DNA from 4 places in the Rhizobium sp. SRDI969 genome. Region 1 is predicted to be linked to each of the others. Evidence: predicted binding sites of a transcription regulator. Region 1 holds the regulator's gene; each other region holds the start of a gene.
The links. Region 1 encodes LexA, which represses DNA repair genes until DNA is damaged. Its sites were predicted from a motif close to TGTTCNNNNTGTGTTCNG; they were not measured.
Positions count from the first base shown of each region.

Region 2: a site for LexA is predicted at 1,398-1,415, ahead of N2A41_RS23710 (2'-5' RNA ligase family protein). Genes of this name have one in related genera too.
Region 3: a site for LexA is predicted at 1,455-1,472, ahead of N2A41_RS00285 (DNA recombination protein RmuC). Genes of this name have one in related genera too.
Region 4: a site for LexA is predicted at 1,397-1,414, ahead of dinB (DNA polymerase IV). Genes of this name have one in related genera too.

Region 1 is NZ_CP104035.1:1,815,607-1,817,807, reverse strand. It holds gene N2A41_RS09195 (VOC family protein) at 1-724, opposite strand, end outside; gene lexA (transcriptional repressor LexA) at 922-1,641, shown strand; gene N2A41_RS09185 (ComEC/Rec2 family competence protein) at 1,622-2,201, opposite strand, start outside.
Region 2 is NZ_CP104035.1:4,812,722-4,814,922, forward strand. It holds gene N2A41_RS23705 (succinylglutamate desuccinylase/aspartoacylase domain-containing protein) at 1-620, opposite strand, end outside; gene N2A41_RS23710 (2'-5' RNA ligase family protein) at 723-1,322, opposite strand; gene N2A41_RS23715 (methylated-DNA--[protein]-cysteine S-methyltransferase) at 1,606-2,169, shown strand.
Region 3 is NZ_CP104035.1:56,466-58,666, forward strand. It holds gene N2A41_RS00280 (ribokinase) at 1-91, opposite strand, end outside; gene N2A41_RS00285 (DNA recombination protein RmuC) at 196-1,422, opposite strand; gene N2A41_RS00290 (globin-coupled sensor protein) at 1,626-2,201, shown strand, end outside.
Region 4 is NZ_CP104035.1:795,914-798,114, reverse strand. It holds gene N2A41_RS03820 (DUF982 domain-containing protein) at 1-188, shown strand, start outside; gene dinB (DNA polymerase IV) at 262-1,350, opposite strand; gene N2A41_RS03810 (hypothetical protein) at 1,530-1,838, shown strand.

The DNA.
Region 1 (2,201 bases):
ATGAGCCGGCGATGTCGAAATAGGCCTCCAGCCCTTCCGGCGTCATCAGACCGATTTTCGCATTTGACGCCGCGACATTGACGCCGAAACCGGTTTTCTCGACTGCCGATTGCGCCGCTGCAAGGCCGACGAAGGCAGCGAATGCGGCCGGTTCCGGCGCGCAAAGCGCGATCTCCGTTATGCCGGTCACGCCATTGGCATGCGTCTCCAGCGCGGCGCGGTCGGCCGGCAGCGGATTGATACGCTCGACGGTGAAGAGCAAGAGATCAGGCGCGCGCAGGTCGCCGGCAAAAGCCAGCTTGAAGCCGGCAATCGTCTCGGAGCCGTCCGGCATCGTCATCGGCCGGTTGAACTGCAGCATCTCCCCGGCGCTCGACCCGTTGCCGACGAAATCCTGATGATCGATGCCGGCATCCTTGCTGCCGAAGGCCACCGCCGAAAGCCCCTCCGCGCCGCAACGGAAGCGGAAAGCCCGGTTGCGAGCGGTGAAGACATTGCCTCGTCGCGCCGATGCCTCGCTCTCCTCGACGCTCGCGATCCCGAGCGGCTCCAGATAGGTCTTGTCGGCAAAGAAGACGCAGGCATTCTCCGTTCCGAAGGGATGGCGCGCATCGGCGGCAACGGTGAAGCCGAGCTTGCCGAGCCTTTCGCGCGCCAGATCGATGTCGACGACCGGCAGCACGACATGATCCAGCGGGTACGGTTTGGTGGAATGCGTGTTCATCATATCCCTCCTCAAATCGGCAAGAGATGTGCGACAGCGCCACCCTCAATGCAAGACATGTGTCCAATCCGGCGAATGAAAATAAGAATCTCGACGAGTTGGTTCCAAGTTTTACGGAAATTTAGCTACTTGCGGAACACATATGGAACATATAGTGTCTGTTCTGGATTTGTTTCAATCACGAGGTCACAACGTCGATGCTCACGCGCAAACAACAGGAGCTTCTCCTTTTCATTCATGAGCGCATGAAGGAATCCGGCGTTCCGCCATCTTTCGACGAAATGAAGGATGCCCTGGACCTCGCTTCGAAGTCCGGGATTCATCGCTTGATTACAGCGCTCGAGGAACGTGGCTTCATTCGCCGCCTACCGAACCGGGCCCGCGCGATCGAGGTCATCAAGCTTCCGGAGGCCTACAGCCCCAGCATCCAGCCGCGGCGTGGCTTTTCGCCGAGCGTCATCGAGGGCAGCCTCGGCAAGCCACAGCCGGTCGCCGCTCCTGCCCCTGCAAAACCCGTCGCCGACAACGGCAACTCGGTCTCCGTGCCGGTCATGGGCCGCATCGCCGCCGGTGTTCCGATCTCGGCGATCCAGAACAACACCCACGACATCGTCGTTCCGGCCGACATGCTCGGTTCCGGTGAACATTATGCGCTGGAGGTCAAGGGCGATTCGATGATCGACGCCGGCATCTTTGACGGCGACACCGTGATCATCCGCAACGGCAGCACCGCAAGTCCTGGCGACATCGTCGTTGCTCTCGTCGACGACGAGGAAGCGACACTCAAACGCTTCCGCCGCAAGGGCGCCTCGATTGCGCTCGAAGCCGCCAACCCGGCTTACGAGACCCGGATTTTCGGGCCGGACCGTGTCAAGGTTCAGGGCAAGCTCGTCGGTCTTATTCGCCGCTATCACTGACCTTGGCTAGACCGGGCTCGGTAAAACTATTGCTGCGCCAGTCATAGGCGCGATGGCGCATCCATGGCCGCGACAATGCATCGAATGCGGTTGCCACCTCCAGGCCGGCGTTCGTGAAGCGCAACTCGACGGAACCGGTCCTGCGCAGCGTTTCACCGGTGAAGAGCGTCGCACCTGAGCGGCAGCTGTTGAAGCGCAGGCGGACCGACGTCACGACGATATCGGCGGCGTCGCATGCGGGGCCGAGATAGGCGGCATTGTCGATGACGGCCACGACCTGGCCATTGCCAAGCCTTGATGTGCACCAGGCCTTTTTGACGCAGGAAAAGCGGTTTGCTTCACCGGCCGCTGCGGCTGCACGCATCGCGGTCCTCGCTTCGGTCTGCTGATCGCGGGAAAGCCTGACGCGGCGGTCTTCTCCCTCCGGCGGGATAGCAGGACCATCCAGCATCTTCGGCGGATCATGCGTCGGCAGGACCAGCGCTCTCTGCCATTGGTCGAAGATGAAATCCGGCGGTCGTTCACGGTTGGACGCCATTGCTGCCGCCTCGACGACCGCG
Region 2 (2,201 bases), 1.9 Mb from region 1:
AATAGGCGTTCGCCGGGAATTTCATATTTCCATGCAAAGCCGACGGCCTCCTCGAAGGCCGAGCTTTCTCCATCCGAAAGCAGCACGGCTTCCATGTCGAGTGCAGCGGCAAGATCGGCCGCCTCCGGCCAGAAGGCCTCGTCGATATAGGCATATTGCAGCGATTCATCGTCGCAATGCAGGTCGAGCACGAGATCGGCCCCGAGCGCCAAATGCAGCAACTGTCGCTTCAATCTGCCGGTAGCCGGATAATCGTCGAGGTCTTCGATCAGCGTCGGGCGATCGGCCACGGAGATCCGCGGAAAGTCCCGGTTGAAATTGGTGCGCGAGCCCAGGTCGAAACGGCCCTGCAATTCGCCGAAATGCGATTGCGCCGCACCGATCGGATTGGCCTGCGGCACGATGGTGATGTCGCCGGCGATCCCGCCTTGGCTTTCCGCCTGCCGCAGCCTCTCGCAGAGGAAATGCAACAGCACCGTTCCCGGCAGTTCGCCGGCATGCAGTGCCGCCTGGATATAGGACTTCGGCGCCTTCGGATCGCCGCCCGTAAAGCGCAGCACCGGCAGCCGCCACTCCGCTCCCGGCGTATCGCCCGGGATGATGATCTCTGAAACGTCCATGCTGATTTCGCTCCCCGTTTGCACCAATGCCGGAACAGGCTTTCGGAGCTTTATGCGCGGAAATCAGGCAAGCGCAAGCCGAGATCCGCGAACACTTTGCCCTTAGCCCAGCAGTGGCCAGCGATCGATAATCCGATGTTCGGTTTTTCCGAGAACACTGTGGATGAGCAGGAATTCGGACGCCGTCCATGAAACGGGTGTGTCGAGAGTCGTCGGCGGCACGGCCTTGCGGTCGTAGAGCAGCGTCATATGCGGCGTGAAATCCCGCCTGATATTATGCCGCAATCCGGCATTGTGCATGCCGACGCCCAGTTGGACATGCACTCGGGTGAGCGGTTTCCGTCCGCCCTCGCCGCAAAGCACAAGCGCTCGCGCCTGCGGGAATCGCATGATCCGGTCAAAGGTCACTGCGATCGGCGCACTTTCGACCGTGGCGCCGGCCTGCCGTGCCGCGAAGACCACATCCTCCGGCAGCTTCGGATAGTCTCCGACCCCGATGATCGACACATGCAATGTCGTCAAGCGCGGCCTGCCGGAAAGGGAGAAGGCTCGACGATAGTCATCGGCGATTGCGGCCGCCTGCTGCTCGATGGCATCAGGAGGACAGAGCGCAAAGAAAAGCCGGTGTCCGCTGGCGTAGCTTTCGTTCCGCTGTCCGCGATCATTTTTGTCGTCTCCGAAGTCGAGGGGCATTTGGTTCATGGAATTTCCGGTCGTCATGACCCGCCTCGTCGTTTCCAAAACGCGCCGAAGGATACTCCGAAAGAAGGTGATATCAAGAACAAAAAGAGAACATACTTGCCTGATAGGCTCGGCGTCACACTCATCCGAGCCGTCGCCGCAGGAGGGCTGACGTGGAGGTTCGGGCAACAGTGCAGGGGCGCATCGCAATCTTTCCTGAAAGCCCGGCGCGCGCAAGAAGCGGGTTGAAACCGCGGCCGTCCCATACGATTTTGAGGGTCATCGAAAACGCGGAGGCTGTGTCATGGCTGAGACAACCCACCACTATCTCATCTTCGAAACCGCGGGCGGTTTCTGCGGCATCGCCTGGAGCGACGCCGGCATCACCCGCTTCCAACTGCCGACCAAATCAGCGGAAGCGACCGAACGGCTGCTGTTGCGCCGCCTGCCGGATGCCGAACCCGGTGCGCCGACGCCTGCTGTGCGCGAGACGGTCGCTGCGGTGAAGCGCTACTTCCAGGGTGAAGAGACCGATTTTTCCGGTGTCGAACTCGATCTTGCCGGCCAGGATGCCTTCTTCCGGGATATTTATGTGGCGGCAAGGCGTGTCGGCTGGGGCCGCACCACGACTTACGGCGCGCTGGCCAAGGAGCTCGGCGTCGGGCCGGAAGCCGCCCGCGACGTCGGCCAGGCGATGGCGAAGAACCCTGTCGCTTTGATCATCCCGTGCCACCGGGTGCTCGCGGCCGGCGGCAAGATCGGCGGCTTTTCCGCGCCCGGCGGTTCGTCATCGAAGGCGCGGATGCTGGAGCTCGAAGGCGTCAACCTCGCCCCACTGCCGCCTGCCCAGCAGTCGCTGGGGTTTTAGGCGGCGGAGCTTTTTCGTTTTCCGCAATTCCC
Region 3 (2,201 bases), 1.8 Mb from region 1:
AGCCGTTGCCGGCCACCGTCTCACCGGGCTTCGGCAGGCGCTCGGTCGTGGCGATGAGATCCATGTTGATGGACCCGAAAACTGTGATCATGAATGTGTCCCGTCTTCTAGAGCATGATGCCGAAAAGTGTGATCGGTTTTCGGCCGACATCATGCTCCTACTGTTTCATGCGGGCGAGACACTGCCCGAAGCGATCACTCCTCGTCAACCACCCGGAGCTTCAGAAGACCGGTGCGGCTTTCTACCGATTTGGCCGCGGCCTCGCCGTCGCGGGCGGGGGGTGCATCGCCGCCGCCCGCCTCAAATTCCAGCGCTTCGATCTTGGCGCCGCGTTTGGTCAGCTTGTCGGCCGACGTGACCACCATGTCGATATCCTTCTGCGCCATGGCGAAATGGCCTTGCAGCTTGCGCACCCGCTCGTCGAGGCGGCTGAGATCGTCCATCAGGATTGCCACCTCGCCCTGGATCAGATGCGCCTGCGCCCGCATGCGCTGATCCTTGAGCACGGCCTGGATGACCTGGATCGACAACATCAGCAGCGACGGCGAGACGATGACGATACGCGCGCGGTGCGCCTTCTGCACCACCGGCTCGAAGTGCTCGTGGATCTCGGCGAAGATCGATTCGGATGGCACGAAGAGAAAGGCCGTATCCTGCGTTTCCCCCTGGATCAGATATTTCTCGGAAATGTCTCGGATATGGATTTCCATATCGCGGCGGAACTGCTGGCCGGCGATCTTGCCTGCCTCGGGGCTGCCGGCGTCGCGGATCGCGTTCCAGGCTTCGAGCGGAAATTTCGCGTCGATCACCAGCGGCGGCGCGCCGTTCGGCATGCGGATCGTGCAGTCCGGCCGTGAACCGTTGGACAGCGTCTGCTGGAAGGCGTAGGCGCCCATCGGCAGACCGTCGGCAACAATCGTTTCCATCCTGGACTGGCCGAAGGCGCCGCGCGTCTGCTTGTTGGACAGAATGGCCTGCAGTCCGACGACATCCTTGGCGAGCGTCTGGATATTGTTCTGCGCGGCATCGATGACCGCCAGCCGCTCCTGCAGCCTTTGCAGGTTCTCATGCGTCGATTTCGTCTGCTCGGTGATCGTCGAGCTCATGCGCTGCGACATGCCGTCGAGGCGCTGGCTGATCGTCTGGTTGAGTTCGCTCTGCCGCGCGCCGAAGACCTCGGTCATCGCCGCGATGCGGCCCTGCATCTCGGCCTGGATCTTCAAAAGCTCGGCCATCCGCGCTTCGTTTTCCTCGGCACGAAAGCTCGCTTCCTCCGCCTGCTCGCGGCGAAGGCTGGCGCCGCGCAGCAGAAGCACGATCACTAGCAGGGCGAGGGCGGCGAGAACGCCGCCGGCAAGCGCCAGCATGGCCGGACTGATCGAGGCAAGGGAAAGGGCGAGCGATTCGGAATGGATGGTCATGCGGCAAGCATAACAGAAGAAACGGCGATATATAGATCAAAACGTGAACGGAATGGACGGCGTGCAATATCCTCGCACGCTATCGTTCTTCTCGCTCGGCGAGAAGAAATCGCCGTCCGATTTAACGATTGCTCAACCATATTGGCCAAAACCTGCGGCGCAGAAATTCCGTCCCGCGCCGCGCGCCAAGTACAGAGATCTCCATGACCGCCCAGCAGACCGACAATGCCCTCAGGCAGCGCCTCGATTTCATCGAACTGGATGAGGCGGCGCGCAAGTCGATGCGGGATCTGCGCCCTGTGATATCAGAGCTGATCGGCGGCGCCCTCGACAAATTCTACGCCAAGATCGCCAAGACCCCTGCTGTCGCCGGCTTCTTCGCCGATAAGAATCACGTCGGCCATGCCAAGAAGCGCCAGCAGGATCATTGGGCCAATCTTGCCGGCGGCGCGTTCGATGAGAGCTATGTCAACGGCGTGACCGCAGTCGGCCGCACCCACGCCCGCATCGGGCTGGAGCCGCGCTGGTATATCGGCGGTTACGCCATCGTCATGTCCGAGCTCGTCAAAGGCATCATGGAGAAGCAGTGGCCGTCGATCTTTGCGCGCCGAGAGGGCAAGGCATTGGCCGAGAAGCTGTCGGCCGTCATCAAATCAGGCATGCTCGACGTGGATTATTCCATCTCGGTCTATCTGGAAACGCTCGAAGCCAAGCGTCGCGCCTTGGAAGAAGAGCGCGCCCAGGCCGAATCCGACCAGGCGATCGCCCTGGAGCAACTG
Region 4 (2,201 bases), 1.0 Mb from region 1:
TGAAGACGTGTCGCGGCGCCCTCAACGGCATCATACCGAGCATGGTCGCGCGGGAGGCTTTTGTCGCAGCCTGCCTCGAAGCCGGCATGCCGACGGTGCTGGCCCCCTGGAAGACCAAGCCCGCCGCGCATCCGCCCAGGCCGGCGCGTCAGGTTGGCGACCGATATCAAAGACGCCACGCACATTGACGCGAGGAGAGCGCGAGCAAAGCTCAGGATGTCAGCGAAGATTCCGATGAGGCGTTCGAATTGGCGCTCGCGCCTAAAACGTCAGCCGCAGTTGCGGTTCCGCGGCCGGTGCTCGTCCTTCCAGCGAGGAGAGGGTGACGCCGAGCAGCCGTATGCCCTTTCGCGGCGGAAAGATCGGCGCGAGCAGCAGGTTGACCAGATCCTCGAGGTCGGCGATTGCCGGCAGGGGTGTCAGAACCGTCTTGCTGCGCGTGATCTGGCTGAAGTCGGCATATTTCACCTTGAGCGTCACTGTCTTGGCGGCAATGCCGTTGGCCTCGCAGTAAGCCCACACCTTTTCGATCAGCGGCTGGAGCCCTTCGCGAGCAGGCTCCAAGGCGTGGAGGTCCTCTGAGAAGGTATCTTCGGCGCCGACGGATTTGCGCACCCGGTCGGGCTTGACCTGGCGCTCGTCGATGCCGCGGGCGATGCCGTAAAAATAGGGGCCCGACTTGCCGAAATGCTCGACGAGGAACTCCAGTGTCTTCTCCTTGAGATCGGCGCCTGTGTCGATCCCGAGTTGATGCATCTTCTCAGTGGTTGCCGGTCCGACGCCATGGAATTTCCGGACGGGAAGCTGCTCGACGAAGGCCGGCCCGTTCTTCGGCGTGATCACAGCCTGGCCGTTCGGCTTGTTGAGGTCACTTGCCATCTTGGCAAGGAACTTGTTGTAGGAAATCCCGGCCGACGCGTCGAGGCCGGTGACTTGCTTGATCTTGGCGCGGATCTCCAGAGCCACCTCGGTGGCGATCGTCATGCCCTTCAGATTTTGCGTCACATCGAGATAGGCCTCGTCGAGCGACAGCGGCTCGATCAGCGGCGTGTATTCGGCAAAGATCTCGCGGATCTGCTGCGACACCGCCTTGTAGACGGCAAAGCGCGGCGGCACGAAGATCAGGTCAGGACATTTGCGCTTGGCGGTCACAGACGGCATTGCCGAGTGAACACCGAATTTGCGGGCCTCATAGCTCGCCGCCGCCACCACACCCCGGGCGGCCGACCCGCCGACGGCAATCGGTTTGCCGCGCAAGTCCGCATTATCGCGCTGCTCGACCGACGCATAAAAAGCATCCATGTCGACATGGACGATTTTCCGGATGGGGGGTGAGCTTGTCTCGTTCATGGCGGCTTCAGCGATCGCGATGGGATCGGCCTCTGAAATTGCGCGCCGAAACAAAAACAGAACATAGCAGGCTTGGAATGCGATATCAACGATTCCAATCGGCGGCCGGGACCGCCGTCGAAACTACCAGCCGCCCAAGGCGTTCTCATCGTGTGGACATCGATATCAGGAGGCAGCCAATGGCGGACGATAGCACGACCACGATCCGAGCCAGGTTCGAAACACGCGAAGCCGCCGACCTGGCGGTCGAACATCTGGTTCAGCAGCATGGGATTTCGAGGCCCGACATCTTTATCCAGTCGGCAAGCGACCGGAACAGCGCCGGCTCGGCGCCATCGGGCGGGGATGCCTCTCATGACGATGGCGCCCGTCGCGATGCGCCACTCGAAGGCGAGATCGAGGTCTCGGTGGATATCGCATCCAGACAGGTCGCCGCCGTCCAGCGCAGTCTCCGAGCTGCCGGCGCAGTGCGTGTATCGAGCCGCTAGCGTGGCCGATAATCTCTCGAAATCCGCGCCGAGCGCAATTTCAAGACGACCAGCCGCGCGACGAAATCGTCCTGGCCTCACGATGACGGGCTGTTCTTCCAGGTCAGCGCAAAGACGCGCAGCCAGTTGTCGAAAGCGATTTCGACAGGGTCTGCCTGTCGATCCTGCGGGGGATCACCGCGCCGGCGCCCGTCTCAAGACCCCTCCCCAACCCCTCCCCACAAGGGGGAGGGGCTAACGTGCCGCACTGCTTCACGTGACCCCGCATCGTACCAAACTAACGGTAACAGCCGGCAGGACCTCTCCTTTGGTCGCCGCCGGGACCACGGCTTGGCCCCTCCCCCTTGTGGGGAGGGGTTGGGG